Regions from separate parts of the Streptomyces sp. NPDC005492 genome, predicted to be linked through region 2. Evidence: riboswitches for the same ligand, from Rfam matches in the RefSeq annotation. Region 2 holds a riboswitch; each other region holds the start of a gene.

Region 1 (6,574 bases), on a different contig from region 2:
CCCGCAGCGCGTCCAGCACCCGTACCGCCGAGGCGGGCGTGTCGAGCCCGACCGCGTTGCCGACCCGCGAGTGCTTGGTCGGATAGGCGGTGAACACGAGCGCGAGCCGCTTCTCGGCGTTCGGCTTGTGCCTCAACTTCGCGTGCCGTACGGCGATTCCGGCGACCCGCGCGGCCCGCTCGGGGTCGGCGACGTAGACCGCGACATCGTCCGGACCCTGCTCCTTGAAGGAGAAGGGGACGGTGATCAGCCGCCCGTCGAACTCGGGGATCGCTACCTGCATCGCCGCGTCCATGGGGGAGAGGGCGGCGTCCGACGCCCCCCACGCCGCCTGCGACGAGGTGAGGCAGAGCCCTTGCAGGACAGGGATGTCGAGGATGTTGAGCGCCTCGATGTCCCAGGCGTCCTCGTCGCCGCCCGCGGATGCCTCCGAGGCATGCGTGCCGCCGGCCGCGAGAACGGTGGTGATCAGCGCGTCCGCGCCGGACAGGAGCTCGTACACACCTGATTCCGCGCCGCGCAGTGAACCGCAGTACACGGCAAGGGCGTTGGCGCCCTTCGCCTCGATCGCGGTGCACAGCGTGTCCACGAAGGCGGTGTTGCCGCTCAGTTCGTGGGCGCGGTAGAAGAGCACGGCGACCGTCGGGCGGACCGTGTCGAGTTCGGGTTCGCCGTGGACGCCGTACTCGGGCATCTTCTGCGGCGCTTCGAAGCCCTCACCCGTGAGCAGCACCGTGTCGGAGAGGAAGCGGGACAGTTCGGCCAGGTTCTCCGGGCCACCCTCGACGAGATACCTGAGCGCCTCGGCGACGACACCGGCCGGTACCGACGACTCGGCCATCAACTCCGCGTCGGGGACGGTCTCCCCGCCGAGCAGCACGGTCGGAATCCCGGACGCCTTCAGCGCGGCGAGCCCGTCCTCCCAGGCGCGCTTGCCGCCGAGCAGTCGTACGACGGCGATGTCCGCGCCCGCGACGAGCGCGGGCAACTCGCCCGCGACGTCCACCCGGTTCGGGTTGCCGATCCGGTACCCGGCGCCGGAGGCACGCGCCGCCAGCAGATCCGTGTCGGCGGTCGACAACAACAACACTGTGCTCATGCGGGCGCTCCCGGTGGAATGAAAGGCAGTCCTTGCGGCGCGCCGGACTCGATGAGCCGCCACAGCGCGTCCGTGTCCGCGTGCTGTTCGATGAGGTCGCCGAGCCGGTCGAGCTGCTCCTCGCGCAGCGCGGCGAACGAGGTGTCGGCGGCCGGTACGAACCGGCGGCCCGCGGCGGCCGCCACCTCGCGCAGGAACGCCCGCCGGAACCCGTCCGACTCCAGCGAGCCGTGCCAGTGCGTACCCCAGGTCCGACCGACCCGGCAGCCGTCCAAGAAGGCTTCTCCGCCGGTCAGTTGGGCGACCCCGTGGTGGATCTCGTATCCCTCGACCCGCTCGCCGAGGGCTTCGCCGACGGGCCGGGTGAGGGTCTTCTCGCCGACGAAACGCACGCGCAGGGGCAGCACTCCGAGCCCGTCCACATGTCCGCGCCGGCTTTCGACCTCGTCCTCGATGTGCTCGCCGAGGATCTGGAAGCCACCGCAGATCCCGAGGATCGGGCGCTCCTCGGACGCCCTGCGGACCAGAGCGTCCGCGAGTCCCCGCTCCCGCAGCCACTCCAGCGCCTTGACCGTGCCCCGGGTCCCGGGGATGACGACGAGATCGGCGTCGGCCAGCTCCTCGGGCCGGTCCACGAACCGCACCACGACGCCCGGTTCGGCGGCCAACGCGTCCACGTCGGTGAAGTTGGACATGAGCGGGATCGCGCAGACGGCGACCCGCAGCACGTCCTCGCCGACCGGCGGCGCGGTGTTCGACTCACGGACGGTCCCGCGCAGCGAGATCCGCAGCCCGTCCTCCTCGTCGATCCCGAGCCCGTGCTGGAACGGCAGCACGCCGTAGGTCCGCCGCCCGGTGAGGTCGTGCAGCATCCCCAACCCCGGTTCCAGCAGGCTGACATCGCCCCGGAACTTGTTGACGAGGAACCCGGCGACGAGTGCCTGGTCCTCGGGCGACAGCAGCGCGACGGTCCCGAAGAATGAGGCGAAGACGCCACCGCGGTCGATGTCACCGACGACGAGCACGGGCAGTCCGGCGTTCCGCGCGATGCCCATGTTCACGATGTCGGTCCGCCGCAGATTGATCTCGGCCGGGCTGCCCGCCCCCTCACAGATCACCGCGTCATACGTGCCCCGCAACTCCGCGAGACAGTCCAACACCGTCCCGAGCAGCCGCTGTTGCCGCCCCCCGTGATAGCCGCGCGCGCTCATCTCGCCCACCGGCTTCCCCATGAGCACGACCTGACTGCTCTGGTCGCCGCCCGGCTTCAGCAGCACGGGGTTCATCAGTGCGGTCGGTTCGATGCGGCAGGCCTGGGCCTGCATGGCCTGCGCCCGCCCGATCTCGGCGCCCTCCCGGGTGACGAACGAATTCAGGGACATGTTCTGCGCCTTGAACGGCGCGACCTTCACGCCCTGCCGTACCAGCCACCGGCAGATTCCGGCGGTCACGACACTCTTGCCGGCGTCCGAGGTGGTCCCCGCGACCAGCAGTCCTCCGCCGCTCATGACGTGCGTCCCTTCAGCAGCAGCCGCCCGGCGACACTGGCCCCGAGCGCGAGCCAACTCACGCGCCGGGACAGCCGTACGGCCCGATCGATGTCCGGTACGGCGACGGCGCGCCCGGCGCCGTTGAGCACGGGCCGGTGCTCGACCCGGCCGCCGTAGGAGAGCGTGCCGCCCAGCCGCACGCCGAGGGCACCGGCGAAGGAGGCCTCCACGGGGCCGGCGTTGGGGCTCGGGTGCTTGGGGGCGTCGGTGCGCCAGGCGCGTGCAGCCCCGCGCCGGTCGCCGCCCGCGACGGTCGCGAGGACGGCGGTGAGGCGGGCGCCCGGCCAGCCGACGACGTCGTCGAGGCGGGCCGAAGCCCAGCCGTAGCGGCGGTACTTGGCGGACTTGTGGCCGACCATGGCGTCGAGGGTGTTCACGGCCCGGAACCCGACGAGCCCCGGCACCCCGCCCACGGCGCCCCACACCAGGGCGCCCACCACCGCGTCGGAGGTGTTCTCGGCGACGGACTCGACGACGGCCCGGGCGATCCCGTCGGCGTCGAGGGCCTGGGGGTCCCGCCCGCAGAGGTGCGGCAGGCGCGCCCGCGCACCATCGATGTCACCGGCCTCCAGTGCACGCCCGATGGCCCCGGCCTCGCGGGCGAGCGAGGTCCCGCCGACCACGGCCCAGGTGGCGGCGGCAGTGAGGGCGGCAGAGGCGGTACGGGACGGTCGTAGGGCCGAAGTGGCCGCGGCGGCCAGGGAGACGGCGCCTCCGACGCACACGGCGGTGTGCAGGGCGCCCCACCCGCGGTGGTCGCGCCACAGCAGTCGTTCCACGGCAGCGGCGGCACGGCCGAACGCGGCGACCGGATGCCCGCGGCGAGGATCGCCGAGCAGGTGGTCGCCGAGAAGGCCGGCGGCGGCGCCGTACGCGAAGACGCGATCGGCACGCATCGGCTCAGCCGATCGCCGGGTCGGACACGGTACTGGTACGGGACCTCGAACGGCAGCCGAGCATGGCGGTATGTCCTCACTCAGGGTGTCCACGCCCTGGTTCGACGAGACCGGCGGTGAGAGTTCCTGGCTCCCGGGGTTGTCTACCCCGGTGACAGTGGCGGGACCGCGCCGGATTCGCACCGGCTTCCTCTCCTGCCGCCGTACATGGCTCCGGCAGTCCACCACGGGGTTGGAAGGGGCGTCAACTTGCTGTTGACCTGCGGGGGAGGAGTGTGCTGATGCCCACACAGGGGTCGTCGAGGACGTCACGAAGACGTGGGGTGCGGGACGGTGGTCCGTCCCGCACCCCACGTTGGGTCCAACTGGCGGCCGGTCAGGCCACGATGATGGAGATCCCGTACGCCACCGCCGCCGCGCAGGCCGCGAAGCAGGCGTACGCGCCGGCCAGGGCGAGGGTCGCGGAGTCGCCCTGGGTGGTGGCCCGTTCGCGGCGGGAGAGGGCGGTGATGCCGAGGGTGAAGACGGCCACCAGGGCCACGGTGGCCGCGAGGCTGACGCCGAAGACGGAGCCGAGGGCTGCCCAGTCGATGTCCATGCTGATTCGTTCCTTCTCGTGCCTTCGTACCGGGGCGCGGGCTCAGACGGTGGCGGCCGGCGGGGTCGCCGGGGTCGCCGGGTCGGGCGTGGTGACGGCGGGCGGCGCGGGGATCGTCGCCGTGAGGCCCTCGGAGAGGGCGACCGACGGGGGCGGGGTGACGGCGGCGATCGCGGCGGTGACCACGCCGGCGGGCTCGTCGGACTCGTTGACGTTCGAGGCGTCGACCACCTGGCGGCGGGAGAGCAGCCAGATGCCGGTGCTGGAGGCGACCAGGAAGACGGCCACCAGTGCGGTGCCCCAGTCGCCGAGGTCGGTCACGGACTCGGCGAGCGCGCCGACCAGCGCGGCGGCCGGCAGCGTCAGGCCCCAGGCGACGAACATCCGGGTGGCGGTCGACCAGCGGACGACACCGCCCTTGCGGCCGAGCCCGGCACCCATCACCGAGCCGGAGACGGCGTGCGTGGTGGAGAGCGAGAAGCCGATGTGCGCGGAGGCCAGGATGACCGCGGCGGCGCTGGTCTGGGCGGCGAAGCCCTGCTGCGGCCGGAGGTCGGTCAGGCCCTTGCCCATGGTGCGGATGATGCGCCAGCCGCCGATGTAGGTGCCCATCGCGATGGCGAGGCCCGCGGAGAGGATGACCCAGGTGGGCGGGTCCGAGTCGGGGGCGATGGAGCCGCCGGCGATCAGGGCCAGCGTGATGATGCCCATCGTCTTCTGGGCGTCGTTGGTGCCGTGGGCCAGGGAGACCAGGCCGGCGGAGGCGATCTGGCCGACCCGGAAGCCCTTGTCGGCGGCCTTGCCGTCGGCGTTGCGGCTCAGGGCGTAGGAGAAGCGGGTGGCGACCATCGCCGCGACGCCCGCCACGATCGGAGCGGCGACCGCAGGCAGCAGCACCTTGGTGACCAGGACGTCGCTGTGCACCGCGCCGGTGCCGGCGGAGGCGATCGTCGCTCCGATCAACCCGCCCATCAGGGCGTGCGAAGAACTGGACGGGAGTCCGACGAGCCAGGTCACCAGGTTCCAGAGGATCGCGCCGACCAGCGCGGCGAAGATGACCTCGGGACGGATACCGCTCTCGTCGACGAGCCCCTTGGAGATCGTGTTGGCGACCTCCACGGAGAGAAAAGCGCCCACCAGGTTGAGGGTGGCCGACATGGCCACCGCGACCTTGGGCTTGAGCGCACCGGTCGAGATGGTGGTGGCCATCGCGTTGGCGGTGTCGTGGAAACCGTTCGTGAAATCGAACGCGAGAGCGGTGACAACCACAATCGCGAGAATCAGCGAGAAGCTTTCCATTTACCCAGGCAATCTTTCGAGGTCATCGGCGCGTTGACCGTAGGCAACCTGAATGAACGGAAGATGAACTGAGAGGGTCTCCGTGGTGTCGGCGGATGGGCTAGTCGCCGCGGGCGAACTTCTTCAGTCGGCTCAGGGACCCGTTGAAGAGATTCTGATCACCCGGCAGGCTGCCGCCGTTGTCGTACTGCCAGAAGGTCCAGTACGACCAGCCGGCGGGCAGCGATCCCGCGTCCGCCGACTCGTGGCGGGCGATCCACAGCGCGTGGGTCGAGGCCAGGGCGGTGCTGCCGCCGGTGCAGGTGTTCCACCAGTGGGCCGTCGTGTAGATCACTGGACGGCGGCCGGTCTCCCGCTCGACCTCGGCACTGAAGGCCTTGATCCAGGCGACCATCCTCGCCTTGCTGAGGCCGTAGCAGCCGTGCTTCTTGTCGTACGGGTTGTATTCGATGTCGAGCGCGGGAGGCAGCGTCCAGCCGTCCGCCTTCCAGCCGCCGCCGTGCGCCACGAAGTACGCGGCCTGAGCCGCGCCCGACGACTTGTCCGGCAGGGCGAAGTGGTAGGCGCCGCGGACGATTCCGGCGGCGCGGGCGCCGTTGTACTGCTGGGCGAAGTAGGGGCTGCGGTAGTCGGTGGACTCGGTCGCCTTGACGTAGACGAACGTGGCGCCCTTCGCCTTCGCGCTCGACCAGTCGACGTTCTTCTGGTGCGAGGAGACGTCGTGCCCCTTCGCGGTGCTCGCGGCCGAGGCCGGAATCTCGACGAGCGCGACGGCTGTGAGGGTGAGCGCGGCGACGGAGGCGGCTGAGAGGCGGGCGCGGTGACGGTTGCGGCGACGGGCCATGTTTCCCCCGGGAATGGCGACGTGCACGACAAATCTCCCAGAGGTTATTGGAAGATCTGTCGACTCGGGTCGGTCTCCGGCCAAGGGGCCTCGGCGGGCGGTACATGCCCATATGTGCTCTTTCGGGCGCGCGGCTTCCGGCCTAAAGTGCCCACGCCCGAGCGCGCGTTGGCGACTCGGCTGGCAGGATCGCGGCATGGCTGAGCGGCGGCGCGACGGGCGGGACGGGCGGGAGTCCGCACAGGATGTGGGGCAGGCGCGGGGGAGGAGTGTGCGTGCCGAGGAGGC
Region 2 (6,574 bases):
GGCGGGCGCATCAGCGTCGGCCGCCTGCCGGTTATTCGCTCTATCGCGTCGTCCGTCCGCTCCAGTTCGTCGCGGATCTGCGCGGGCGTGATTCTGGTCAGGATCTTGTGGTCCCAGGTGTGGCTGGCCACCTCGTGGCCCTCGGCGGCCATGCGCTCGACCAGTTCCGGGTACTTCTCGATGTGCCGCTTGCCGAGCAGGAAGAAGGTCGCCGGGACCTGCTTCTCCTTCAGGATGTCGAGCAGCCGCGCGGAGTTCTCGCTCGGCCCGGCGTCGAAGGTCAAGGCGATGCACTTGACCTCACGGCAGTCGACCGTCCCGAGCCGGGCCTGCGCGGTGGCGGACGCGGCCTTCGCCCGGGCGGCGGCAGGCGCGGTCGTGTCCAGCCGGGCGCAGCCGCTCGACGAGAGGGCGAGCGAGGCGGCGGCCACGAACATGCCGGCGGCACGCAACCCGGCGCGGGTTCTTTTCCTCTTCTTACTCAGAGATGGCATGCCGGGACTATACATAGCGAGTAGATACGCTGTGCATAGTCGAATGGGGGTGGCCGCGGGAGGTGATTCCCGGACGGACCTCAGCAGACAGTCCGGGCGCTGGAATCTGCGGCACAGGCGGGAGTTGGGGTCCGAGGGCCGCTGACGCCGTACGTCCAGCCGCCAGAAGGCGGGCCCGGGCGGGGCCGAGGGCCGTGACCGCCAGGGCCCGTACGAGATCTCCTGCTCGACGACGCGAGCGTCCTGCCCTCGAACGCCGCCGCCGCGTCCGGCCGGCGCGTCACCCGCTCGCACAGGGCCCGCACCGAGTCCCGGCCGTGGGGTGCGGGGCCCGGGTTCGTCAGCCACGACATCAGCGGCTCCGGCTCCCGGTCATCACCTCGTCGAGGGGTAAACTCCGCTAGCGGCCCATGCCGAGCCCGCCAACTCCGGCTCCGCGGCGACCGCGAGGCCGAGTGCGGACGCCGTCTCCCTGCGGCGCGCGGTGGGGGAGACCAGCATCCGGTCGGCCGCCCGCAGCGAGCCCGAGGCGGACTCTGTGCGGGCGGTGCCGCTCGGGTCGAGCGGGGCGCCGTCCTCGAACCGGGTCTCCCGCAGGGACCGTGCATGGCCGGTGAGGTCAAGCTGATGCGGCTGGTCACCGGGTCGCTCCAGTTCTCCGGGCTGTGGGCCACATCGTCTCGCGCGCACGTACGGCGGGGGCGGCCAGGAAGGTGTGTCCTCCCGGCCGCCCCCGCCGCGATTGGTCAGGAACCGGCGAGTTCCGTACGGACCGTGCGGGCCGCCGCGACCAGGTTCTCCAGGGACGCTCGGGTCTCGGGCCAGCCGCGGGTCTTCAGGCCGCAGTCCGGGTTGACCCACAACCGGTCCGCCGGGATGGCCTCAAGTCCCTTGCGCAGCAAGGCCGCCGCCTCGGCCGCGCTCGGAACGCGCGGCGAGTGGATGTCGTACACCCCGGGTCCCGCCTCGCGCGGATACCCGTGGGCGGCCAGCTCACGGGCGACCTGCATGTGCGAGCGGGCGGCTTCGAGGCTGATGACGTCCGCGTCGAGATCGTCGATGGCCCCGACGATGTCGCCGAACTCGGCGTAGCACATGTGCGTGTGGACCTGTGTCTCCGGACGCACCCCGCTCGTGGTCAGCCGGAACGCCTCCGTCGCCCAGGCCAGATAGGCGGGGTGGTCGGCGGCGCGCAGCGGCAGGGTCTCGCGCAGGGCGGGTTCGTCGACCTGGATGACCGAAGTCCCGGCCGCCTCAAGGTCGTTGACCTCGTCGCGCAGGGCGAGCGCGACCTGGCGGGCGGTGTCGCCGAGCGGCTGATCGTCGCGGACGAAGGACCAGGCGAGCATGGTGACCGGTCCGGTGAGCATGCCCTTGACCGGGCGTGGGGTGAGCGACTGGGCGTACGTCGTCCAGCGCACCGTCATCGGGTCGGGGCGGGAGATGTCGCCGGCCAGGATCGGCGGGCGGACGTACCGGGTGCCGTAGGACTGGACCCAGCCGTGCCGGGTGGCGAGATAGCCGGTGAGCTGTTCGGCGAAGTACTGGACCATGTCGTTGCGTTCGGGCTCGCCGTGCACCAGGACGTCGAGGCCGGTCTTCTCCTGGAAGGAGATCACCTCCTGGATCTCGGCCCTGATGCGCTCCTCGTACCCGGCCGTGTCGATCCGCCGCGCCCTCAAGTCGGCTCGCGCGGCGCGCAGTTCAGCGGTCTGCGGGAACGAGCCGATGGTGGTCGTCGGCAGCGGCGGCAGGTTCAGGTGCGCGCGCTGGGCGGCGGTCCGCTCGGGGTAGCGCTGCGCGCGGCGGGCGTCCGCGTCCGTGACGGCGGCGGCCCGGGCCCGTACGGCGGGGTCGCGGGTGAGTGTCGAACCGGCGCGGGAGGCCAGATCGGCGCGGTTGGCGGCGAGTTCGGCGGCGATCGTGTCTGTGCCCTGGGCCAGGCCCTTGGCGAGGGTGACGATCTCGCCCGTCTTCTGCCGGGCGAACGCGAGCCAGCGCAGGATCTGCGGCTCGATGTCCCGCTCGGCCGCCGCGTCGAGCGGCACATGCAGGAGCGAGCAGGAGGCGGCCACGTCGACCCGGTCGGCGAGACCGAGCAGAGTGCCCAGCGTGGCAAGGGACTTGGTGAGATCGTTCACCCAGATGTTGCGGCCGCTCACGACCCCGGCGACCAGCCGCTTGCCGGGCAGCCCGCCCACCGCGGCCAGGGCGTCCAGGTTCGCGGCGGCGGCCTCGGTGAAGTCGAGCGCGAGCCCCTCCACCGGCGCCTTGGCGAGCACGGGCAGCGCCTCGCCGAGCCGGTCGAAGTAGGAGGCGACCAGGAGCTTCGGCCGGTCGGTGCGGCCCCCGAGATCGCCGTACGCCCGTGCGGCGGCGCCCAGTTCGGCCGGGGTGCGGTCCTGGACCAGGGCGGGCTCGTCGAGCTGTACCCACTCCGCGCCCGCCGCCCGCAGATCGGCGAGGACCTCGGCGTACACCGGCAGCAGCCGGTCCAGCAGGGTCAGCGGATCGAAGTCCGGGGACACACCGGGCGCGGGCTTGGCGAGCAGCAGATAGGTGACCGGTCCGACGAGGACCGGGCGGGCGGCGAGACCCAGCGCGAGGGCCTCACGGAGTTCGCCGACCTGCTTGCCGGAGTCGGCGGTGAAGACCGTGTCGGGCCCCAACTCGGGGACGAGATAGTGGTAGTTGGTGTCGAACCACTTCGTCATCTCCAGCGGCGCCACGTCCTGGGTGCCGCGCGCCATCGCGAAGTACCCGTCCAGCGCGTCGAGTTCGACGGTGGCGCGGTGGCGGGCGGGGATCGCGCCGACCATGACGCTGGTGTCCAGGACATGGTCGTAGTACGAGAAGTCGCCGGTCGGCACTTCGTGGAGGCCGGCCCCGGCCAGTTGCCGCCAGGTGGCGCCGCGCAGTTCGGCGGCGCTGGCCCTCAGGGCGTCGGCGTCGACGCGGCCCTGCCAGTACCCCTCGACGGCCTTCTTCAGTTCCCGGCCCTGCCCCTGACGGGGGTAGCCGTACACGGTGGCCCGTGCTGCCGCGGCTGCGGACTTCGTTGTCACGGAACTCTCCTTCGCGAGCTGTCTCCCTGTGATCCCGGCGACGGGACGAGAGCGCGAAGGAACGCCAGACCGGACGGTTGTCGTGCCCGCCGATGTGTACGCCGACCCGCCCACGAGGTCACCGGGATTCCGCGCACGACTCCTTCGCGCGCGGGCGGTCGGCAGGTCTTCGGACTCGTGGGCGCGCCCTCCGTACGGAGGACACCTACTGGCCGTCGCTTCCCAGGCCCTGTTGTCTCGGGCCCAGTGCGTATGACGGCGGTCGTTCCCACTCACCGCTGCGGGGCAGTCCCGGATTTCCACCGGGTTCCCTCTTGCGACGCATCCCGTCTGGCGGACGGGGCGAACCAACTGCACCACCCAGCTTACGGGGTGGGGCGAGAGTTCTCGCCGGTGTCGCTCCCGAACGCCCGCAAGATGCGCTCGGCGGCCAGCGTCGCGGTCAACTCACCGTCCCTGACCTGCTGTTCGAGCGCGGGACCGAGAGCGCGTACGGCCGGGTCGGAGCGCAGTCGGCCGAGCAGCTCCTCGCGGACCATCGTCCAGGTCCAGTCCACCTGCTGGTCGCGCCGCTTGGCGGCGAGCCGGCCGGTGGAGTCGAGCAGCGTCCGGTGCTGTTCGAGTCGCTCCCACACCGTGTCCAGGCCGGTCGACTCACGGGCGCTGCAACTCAGCACCGGCGGTGTCCAGGCCGCGTCGGCGGGATGCATCAGCCGCAGCGCGCCCGCCAACTCCCGTGCCGCGCCCCGCGCGTCGCGCTCGTGCGGGCCGTCGGCCTTGTTGACGGCGATGACGTCCGCGAGTTCCAGGACGCCCTTCTTGATGCCCTGCAGCTGGTCCCCGGTGCGGGCGAGCGTCAACAGCAGGAAGGAGTCGACCATGTTGGCCACGGCGGTCTCGGACTGGCCGACACCGACCGTCTCCACGAGCACGACGTCGTAGCCCGCCGCCTCCATGACCACGATCGACTCCCGGGTCGCCTTCGCGACCCCGCCGAGCGTGCCGGCCGTGGGGGAGGGCCGGACGAAGGCCGCCGGGTCCACCGCCAGCCGCTCCATGCGTGTCTTGTCGCCGAGGATCGATCCGCCCGTCCGGGTCGACGACGGGTCGACGGCGAGCACCGCGACCCGGAACCCCAGCGAGGTGAGCAGCGTGCCGAACGCGTCGATGAACGTCGACTTGCCCACGCCCGGCACACCGCTGATGCCGATCCGCCGCGCCCGCCCGCTGTGCGGCAGCAGTCCGGTCAGCAACTCCTGTGCCATGACCCGGTGTTGGGGCCTCGTCGACTCGACGAGCGTGATGGCGCGGGCCACCAGCGCCCGCTTCCCGTCGAGGACGCCCTTCACATAGGTGTCGACATCGATCACCGGCTGTGCCCGAGGTCGGCGGCCAGTCGCTCGACCAGGTCGTACGCCGCGTCCGGGATCACCGTCCCGGGCGGGAACACGGCCGCCGCGCCCATCTCCAGGAGCGTGGGCACGTCCTGCGGCGGGATCACCCCGCCGACCACGATCATGATGTCCTCACGGCCCTCCTCGGCGAGGGCCTCCTTCAACGCCGGTACGAGGGTGAGGTGTCCGGCGGCCAGCGAGGACACCCCGACGACATGCACATCCGCCTCGACGGCCTGGCGGGCCACCTCGCCCGGGGTCTGGAACAGCGGGCCGACGTCGACGTCGAAGCCGAGGTCGGCGAAGGCGGTGGCGATCACCTTCTGGCCCCGGTCGTGGCCGTCCTGGCCCATCTTGGCGACCAGGATGCGCGGGCGGCGGCCTTCGGCCTCCTCGAACTCGGCCACGAGGGCGCGGGTGCGCTCGACGGACGGGGACTCGCCGGCTTCGGTGCGGTACACACCGGAGATCGTACGGATCTGGCTCGCGTGCCGCCCGTAGACCTTCTCCAGCGCGTCGGAGATCTCGCCGACCGTCGCCTTCGCACGGGCCGCGTCCACCGCCAACTTCAGGAGATTGCCGGTGCCTTCGGCCGCCCGGGTCAGCGCGTGCAGCGCGTCCTGGCAGGCCTGCTGGTCGCGCTCGGCGCGCAACCGCCGCAGTTTCTCGATCTGTTGGGTGCGTACGGAGGAGTTGTCGACCTTGAGGACGTCGATCTGCTCGTCGGTCTCCACCCGGTACTTGTTGACGCCGATGACCGGCTGACGCCCGGAGTCGATGCGCGCCTGGGTGCGGGCCGCCGCCTCCTCGATGCGCAGCTTGGGGATGCCCGCGTCGATGGCCTTGGCCATGCCGCCCGCCGCCTCGACCTCCTCGATGTGCTGCCAGGCCCGGCGCGCGAGGTCGTAGGTCAGCTTCTCGACGTAGGCGCTGCCGCCCCACGGGTCGATCACCCGGGTGGTGCCGGACTCCTGCTGGATCAGCAGTTGGGTGTTGCGGGCGATGCGCGCCGAGAAGTCGGTGGGCAGCGCGAGCGCCTCGTCGAGGGCGTTGGTGTGCAGCGACTGCGTGTGGCCCTGGGTGGCCGCCATCGCCTCCACGGCCGTACGCGTGACGTTGTTGAACACGTCCTGTGCGGTCAGCGACCAGCCCGAGGTCTGTGAATGGGTGCGCAGGGAGAGGGACTTGGCGTTCTGCGGATCGAACTGCCTGACCAGCTTCGCCCACAGCAGGCGCGCCGCCCGCAGCTTCGCGATCTCCATGAAGAAGTTCATGCCGATCGCCCAGAAGAATGACAGCCGGGGCGCGAACGTGTCCACGTCCATCCCCGCCGCGCGGCCCGCCCGGATGTACTCCACCCCGTCCGCGAGGGTGTACGCAAGCTCCAAGTCGGCCGTCGCGCCCGCCTCTTGGATGTGGTAGCCGGAGATGGAGATGGAGTTGTAGCGGGGCATCCGCTGCGAGGTGAAGGCGAAGATGTCGGAGATGATCCGCATCGACGGCTTCGGCGGATAGATGTAGGTGTTGCGGACCATGAACTCCTTGAGGATGTCGTTCTGGATGGTCCCGGCCAACTTCTCGGGCGGTACGCCCTGTTCCTCGGCGGCCACGATGTAGAGCG
Region 3 (6,574 bases), on a different contig from region 2:
AGGGCCGCCGTACTCCCGTCCGGCACCGGGCAGAGGGCAAGGGGCCGGAGCGTGGCCGCGCGATCGGGGTCGAGGCGGCCGACGACGCGCAGCCGAAGTCCGGGGCGGGACGCCGGCCGTCGAAGGTTCGCGGTGCGAGCGAGGTCGGGGTGGCTGTTGGACGGCAGCAAGCGGATCAGGAGACCGTCCGTGTCCGCCCGGCCAGCCGTCAACTCCCTTGCGAGCAACTGGCCGTGACGGAGCCTTCTATCGGGGACCGCCGTCAGAGACGGAGGACGATCAGGGCCGTGTCGTCGGTGTTGCCCTCGGCGGGGAGCAGGTCGGCGAGGAGCGCGTCGGCCAGCGCCTCGGGTTCCGCGTGCCGGTGCTCGGCGAGAGAGTCGGCGAGGCGGGCCAGGCCGCGGTCGATGTCCTCCGTACGACGTTCGATCAGTCCGTCGGTGTACAGCACGAGGGTGGCGCCCTCGGCGAAGGGGACGCTCGTCTCGGGCCGGCCGACATGCTCGGGCCTGGCGCCCAGGGGCGGGTCGGTGGCCTGGTCGAGGAAGGTCACCGTGCCGTCGGGATCGAGCAGGGCCGGGGGAGGATGGCCCGCGCAACTGTAGGTGATGGTGTGGTCGTCCCAGTCGATGTACGTCGTCACCGCGGTCGCCGACTCGGCGCCCTCGACGAAACGCGCGTACAGACCGAGGGCCTCAAGGGCGGAGCCCGGCCCGTCGGCGACCCGGCAGGCCGCGCTCAGGGCGCTGCGCAGTTGCCCCATGGCACAGGCCGCCGCCAGACCGTGCCCGACGACGTCACCGACCGCGACCGCCATTCCGCCGTCGGGCAGATCGACCAGGTCGTACCAGTCGCCGCAGACGTTCAGGGCACCCACGGCGGGCTGGTAGCGGACCGCCGCCCGGTGGTCGCTCACGGGCCGCGGCGGGGGCAGCATCGCGGCTTGCAGGGTCAGAGCCACCTCGCGCTCATGGGCGTGCGCCTTGCGCAGCCGCTCGTTGACCTCCTGCAGCTCACGCGCCCGGGTGTACAGCTCGGCCTCCAGGACCCGGGCCCGCCTGTCGTCGGCCTGGCCGCCGAAGGCCCGGATGAACTCGGTGACCTCCTCCACCCGGTGGACGATCAGCGTCACCTCGCCGTCCGGGCCGAGGACGGGCGCGTTGACCGGGCTCCAGAAGTGCTCCACCCATCGGCCGGATCCGTCGGGATCCTCGATGTCGTAGCGGAGCAGGGCCATGGTGTCGCGCTCGCCGGTCCTCGCCGCGCGCCGCATCGACTCCCGGGTCTCACGCATGCCGGCCGCCGCCGGATCCTTGGGGTTCTCGGGGAAGACGTCGAAGATGTAGCGCCCGATCAGCTCCTCGCGCTTGCGTCCCGACAGGCGCTCGAAATCCTCGTTGGCATCGACGTAGACGAGGTCGGGGGTGAGCAGTGCCACCATCCCGGGCAGGGCGTGGAAGACCGCCGCGTAGTCGATCTCCGGATCCTGCATGGCCTGCCCGCTTCGACGCCGAGGGTCACTGTGTCGTTCCACGATAGGAGGGATCTGGCCAGGAGGCCCGGAAACGGCTCTTTTCGGTACGACGAGCAGCGAGGATGCCGCCACCCGACTGCTGGGCCGGGCCGCCCGGGCAGCATCCCTGCCGCCAGATGGGGCGCCCCCGCGTAGGCGTGCCGGAAGGACAGCTTCTCGTCCCACTCCGTGTCGCACGCGGATTCGAATACCTGGGCGACGACGGCAACGCCGACCGCCAGCCGCCCGGAATCGAGCGACCGGTCGGCCGAACCGTTGGTCCGCACGAGGTAGAACGCCCACTCGCCTTCGGGAAGGCCGTGCCCGGAGCTTCGGGGTCGGGCGCGTCAGTACCGTACGTGATCGGCTTGGCAACGGCCTTGTTGACCAGGCCGTCACCGACGCGCTGCGGCCGGGCGGTTGGGCCCGGCCGCAGCGAACCTCGGTGCTTCTGTCAGGCGTCGCTCGCGGCGAGTGCGGCCAGTTCGCGGTCGACGGCCTCCTGGTGGGACTTGGCGTCCTCGCGGGCCTTCTTCGGGCTCCAGCGGCCGGCCATCACGAACACGAAGGGCAGGAAGAGGACTTGGCCGCCCACGCAGATCCACCACCAGGTGCGCCACTCTCCGGGGCCGTCCTTCGCGGCCTTCTGCACCTTCGTCCCGTACTCGTTGAGCACTTTGAGCTGCGGCTGGGCCTTCTGTACGACGGCCAGGTCGGCGGGGCCGACCTCCTTCACCGCTTGGGCGGCGAGGGCGGGGGGAGTGGTGGTGGGCGTGTACTTGCCCAGTTCGGCGAAGAGTTGGGGGTGGGCGCCGACGATGGCCAGCGCCGGGGCGGCCTGCTTCTGCGCGGTCGCCACCTCGGCGCCGTGTTCGACGAGCGGGGTGACCGAGGTGACGAGCACGGGGATGAACGCCGCCGACACGGCGACCACGATCCGTACGGTCCAGCCCCAGACCGCGAGACCGGCGGCGGTCGCGGCCGGGTTCCGCTTCTCCACGGTCTCGGTGAAGCTCGCCATCCACGGGGCGTAGGCGACTCCGCTGAACACGCCGATCGCGACGAAAAGCCAGGCGAACGTGTAGTAGCCGGTCGTCGGGTGGGTGGCCAGGGAGGCGAAGACCGCGGTCGCCGCGATGGCGCCGATCCCACCGACGATCATGAAGGGCTTGCGCACCAGCAGCCGGTCCGAGAGGAGGCCGGCCACGATCAGCGCGAGGGCGTTCGCGGCCCAGTACCAGTTGGCCAGGCCGTTGGTGCGCTGCTCGCTGTACCCGAAGGTGGTCGAGAAGTAGACGACGAAGTTGCCGACCGCGGAGTAGTAGAGCAGCAGGAAGACCGCGATCGCGAAGGCGGAGCCGAGGATGTCCAGGCGCAGCATCTGCCGCCACTCACCGCGCCGTAGCGCCTCCGTGTCCAGCCCCTTGGCCCGCGCCTCCACCAGGGCCCGGTCCCGCAGGCTCACCATGATCTGGTCGCGCAGCCCGGGCGCCAGCTCGCGCAGGGCGAACAGGGTCACGACGAACACGATCAGCCCGGCCGCTCCGGAGTAGCGCAGTTCGTCCTGCCAGGTGGCTGAGGAGAGCGTGTTGCTGGTCACCGAGGTGACGACCAGGCTGCCGATGACCGGGCCCATCGTCCAGTAGCCCATCGCGGTCGCGCGGCCGAGTTGCGGCGAGAAGTCTCTGATCAGGGCCGGGGTCGCGACGAGCACGATGCCCTCGATGAAGCTCACGACGGCGAACAGCACCAAGTACGTCGTCTTGCCGCCCGCGTTGGGCAGTCCGAAGAAGACCAGGAGCGCGGCGATGAGCAGTCCGTAGACCACGAGGTTCGCCCGCCCCCAGCGGTCCGCGAGGCCGGCCACGAGCGAGGCGAAGGCCCCGACCGCGTTGCCGACGACCGAGACCCACACGAAGTAGCGGTAGGTCATGTCGAAGTGCGTGATGATCGACGTCGCCACCGCGTACTGGATGTAGAGCATGTAGTAGAGCACGACGGTCGTGACCACCACGATCGCCAGGTACGACATGCGCCGCCCGGTGGCCGGATATGCCGTCAGTTCGCGGCGGTACAGCCGGGCGAGCGAGCCACGAGCACCGGCGCCGGGCGCGTCGGCGCCGTCGTCTCTCGTGTCGAATGGTGCGGAGGCGGAGGACATGCGACTCCTTGTGCAAAGGCCGGGGACGGTGTGGACGGCGGGAAAGTGGGGGTTCCTTCCGTTCGAGCGGAGGCTAGTACCGACTGGTCGGTATGGCTAGATGTGCGACACCGACTCGCATGTCCCGGTCAAACAAGGGCCCCCGTCGTCCAGGTGGCCTCGTCGTCCACGTGCCGTTGCCGTCGTGGACCGTTTCCTGACCGTGCGGCAGCGGCTCGGGGAGCCTCGCCCCGATGCGGGCACTGCGAGCCCACCTCGCGCGCCATTGCCCCAAGCTCGTGGAGACGCTCCAAGTCCTCGGCGCGGGAGGGCTGTTGTGTACGAGCGGTACTGGGTTGGCGACCCCGTCCAGATCGTCGCGGGCTATTGCCTGGGCCAAGACAAGACCGCCCGCCTCGAGCTCGTGGACGGATCGCTCGAACTGCCGTCCTCCGGCTGCCCGTTCCGACGTGTAGGAGCACCCTCGAACCGCAAGGCGGCTTCAGGCGGGCTGCGGGACGGTGACGGGCAGTCGGTCGGGCGGGTCGTAGGGCATGCGCTCAGCCGTCGATGGTCACCGGCACCAACTGCACCGGGGCGGCCCTTCATTGGGCACGGCGGTGACGGGTGTCGCTGCGGACATCTCGCGAAGGGAGTTCAGTCGGCGGTGCAGTGCTTCAAGAGGTCGGCGACGAGCGGGTCGACGACCCGGTAGCGCACCACTCGCCCTTCCTTCTCGCCCACCACGACACCGGCGGCGCGCAGCAGGCGCAGGGCCTGGGAGACGGCCGGGTCGTTCATGCCGGTCGCGACGGCGAGGTCCGAGACGGCGAGAGGGCCCGCCTGATTCAGGGCCAGCAGGAGAGCGAGGCGTCCGGGGTCGGCGAGCAGGGCGAACCGCTCGGCCCAGGCGCGGACGTGGTCGGGCTCTCCGATGGCGGCGATCGCGTCGCAGACCCGGTGGCCGTCGATGGTGCGGCGGTCGGCGCGTTCGGCGGGAACGAGATGCATACGGCCATCCTTGCAGGCCCCGGTATGTGATCTTGAATACCTGCGCAGGTACGCAGCTATGCAAGTGAGCGTCAGGGGCCCTACGGTGGGCGGGCCGTGGTGTTCGGGAAGTCGGTGCGAAGCCGACGCGGCCCTCGCCACTGTGATCAGGGAGTTCGTCGCCCACGTCCCGCAAGGGACAGCCACTGGCCGTCGTGAGACGGCCGGGAAGGCGGGCGGTGGACGTACGACCTGTCAGCCAGGAGACCGGCCACGGCACTCACGAAGTGATCCACGAGGTGCTGGAGCGTGACCGCATGACCCTGACCGAGAACAAGCCTGCCTCCTTCCGGTGGCGGCGCGAGGACACCGTCAAGACGATCGGGCTGATGGCGGTGATCGCCGCCCTGCACGTCGCCGCCTTCGGGATCCTCTTCCTGCTCGTCGTGCCCGGTCACTACGAGATCGGCTCCAAGGCATTCGGCATCGGACTCGGCGTCACCGCTTACACGTTGGGCATGCGCCACGCCTTCGACGCCGACCACATCGCGGCGATCGACAACACCACCCGCAAGCTGATGGCCGACGGCAAGCGGCCGGTGTCGGTCGGGTTCTGGTTCGCACTCGGGCACTCCAGTGTGGTGGTCGTGCTGGCCGCGCTGGTGGCCGGTGGGGCCGCCATCGCGGGCACGCTCGTGAACGACGACTCCAGTGCGCACCAGACGCTCGGCGTCGTCAGCACGACCGTCTCCGGTTCCTTCCTCTACGTCATCGCCGCGCTCAACCTCGTGGCCCTGCTGGGCATCCTGAAGGTGTTCCGGTCGATGCGGGCGGGAACGTACGACGAGGCGGAGCTCCAACAGCACCTGGATTCGCGGGGCTTCATGAACCGCATCCTCGGCCGGCTCACCAAGTCCATCACCCGGCCCGGCCAGATGTTCCCGATCGGCCTGCTCTTCGGGCTCGGCTTCGACACCGCGACCGAGGTCACGCTGATGGTGATGGCGGGTTCGGGCGCGGCGGCCGGCCTGCCCTGGTACGCGGTCCTCTGCCTGCCCCTGCTCTTCGCGGCCGGCATGAGTCTGTTCGACACGCTCGACGGCACGTTCATGAACTTCGCCTACCAGTGGGCGTTCTCGAACCCGGTCCGCAAGGTCTTCTACAACCTCACGATCACCGGCCTGTCCATCGCCGTCGCCTTCTTCATCGGCACCATCGAACTCGTCGGCGTCCTGCACGACAAGCTCGAGCTGACCGACGCCACCACGAACTGGATCTCCGGCCTCGACCTGGACAACGTCGGCTACGTCATCGTCGGCCTGTTCGTCGTGGTGTGGGCGGCGGCGCTGGCCTATTGGAGGCTGGCCAAGGTGGAACAGCGGTGGGCGAACCAGCTGGCTGAGGGCGACTGACACTCCGTGACCGAACCGCCGACGGGCCGGGAAGCATCGCCTCGATGCTTCCCGGCCCGTCGGTCGTCTGTCGTGCGTATCCGCCGTGCGGCTCAGGGCAGGGCGATGCCGTCCAGCTTGCCGGCCTTGGCGTCGTCGACCAGGTTGGAGCGCTGGTCCACGCTCATCTGGACGCGCTGGCCGAAGTTGTCGGTCAGGACGATCCGTTGTTCGGCGGGGGCGTTCGGGTCGACGAAGAGCTGCGGAGAACCGTAGTCGCAGTTGCCGCAGAACGTCGCGACGAGTTGCAGTCCGTTGGTGTCGGTCACGGCGCTCCACCTCCGTGGGCGTGGGGCCGCGCCGCCGGCGTTCGGGCCGGCGGTGGCGGGGACTGTCCCAGGAATGCCTGGCGCTAGTGCTCTGCCTGCGGAGGTTCACCGGGTTGGCAGTACTGTCCGCGCATGACGCAGTTCCCCTGCACTTCGGAAGCCCTCGTCGTCCGCACCGACTTCTCGGCAGACGATGCTTGGGACGCTCTGA

The links. Region 2 has a riboswitch for cobalamin ahead of metE (5-methyltetrahydropteroyltriglutamate--homocysteine S-methyltransferase). Riboswitches for the same ligand answer to the same signal wherever they lie in the genome.
Region 1: linked by a shared signal. The riboswitch ahead of ABZT04_RS24310 (cobalamin biosynthesis protein) and the one ahead of metE (5-methyltetrahydropteroyltriglutamate--homocysteine S-methyltransferase) in region 2 are both predicted to bind cobalamin.
Region 3: linked by a shared signal. The riboswitch ahead of ABZT04_RS39680 (HoxN/HupN/NixA family nickel/cobalt transporter) and the one ahead of metE (5-methyltetrahydropteroyltriglutamate--homocysteine S-methyltransferase) in region 2 are both predicted to bind cobalamin.

Annotation. Positions count from the first base shown of each region.
Region 1 is NZ_JBEXDX010000018.1:108,251-114,824, forward strand. Features, by position in the region: gene cobN (cobaltochelatase subunit CobN) at 1-1,099, opposite strand, end outside; gene ABZT04_RS24305 (cobyric acid synthase) at 1,096-2,607, opposite strand; gene ABZT04_RS24310 (cobalamin biosynthesis protein) at 2,604-3,545, opposite strand; cobalamin riboswitch at 3,645-3,787, opposite strand; gene ABZT04_RS24315 (hypothetical protein) at 3,922-4,143, opposite strand; gene ABZT04_RS24320 (inorganic phosphate transporter) at 4,186-5,442, opposite strand; gene ABZT04_RS24325 (lysozyme) at 5,543-6,286, opposite strand; gene ABZT04_RS24330 (class II aldolase/adducin family protein) at 6,483-6,574, shown strand, end outside.
Region 2 is NZ_JBEXDX010000032.1:29,072-35,645, reverse strand. Features, by position in the region: gene ABZT04_RS32475 (polysaccharide deacetylase family protein) at 1-437, opposite strand, end outside; gene metE (5-methyltetrahydropteroyltriglutamate--homocysteine S-methyltransferase) at 1,241-3,559, opposite strand; cobalamin riboswitch at 3,702-3,926, opposite strand; gene meaB (methylmalonyl Co-A mutase-associated GTPase MeaB) at 3,925-4,929, opposite strand; gene scpA (methylmalonyl-CoA mutase) at 4,926-6,574, opposite strand, start outside.
Region 3 is NZ_JBEXDX010000052.1:23,430-30,003, reverse strand. Features, by position in the region: gene ABZT04_RS39695 (SpoIIE family protein phosphatase) at 263-1,492, opposite strand; gene ABZT04_RS39690 (MFS transporter) at 1,968-3,674, opposite strand; gene ABZT04_RS39685 (metalloregulator ArsR/SmtB family transcription factor) at 4,311-4,664, opposite strand; cobalamin riboswitch at 4,745-4,934, shown strand; gene ABZT04_RS39680 (HoxN/HupN/NixA family nickel/cobalt transporter) at 4,961-6,055, shown strand; gene ABZT04_RS39675 (hypothetical protein) at 6,148-6,363, opposite strand; gene ABZT04_RS39670 (hypothetical protein) at 6,496-6,574, shown strand, end outside.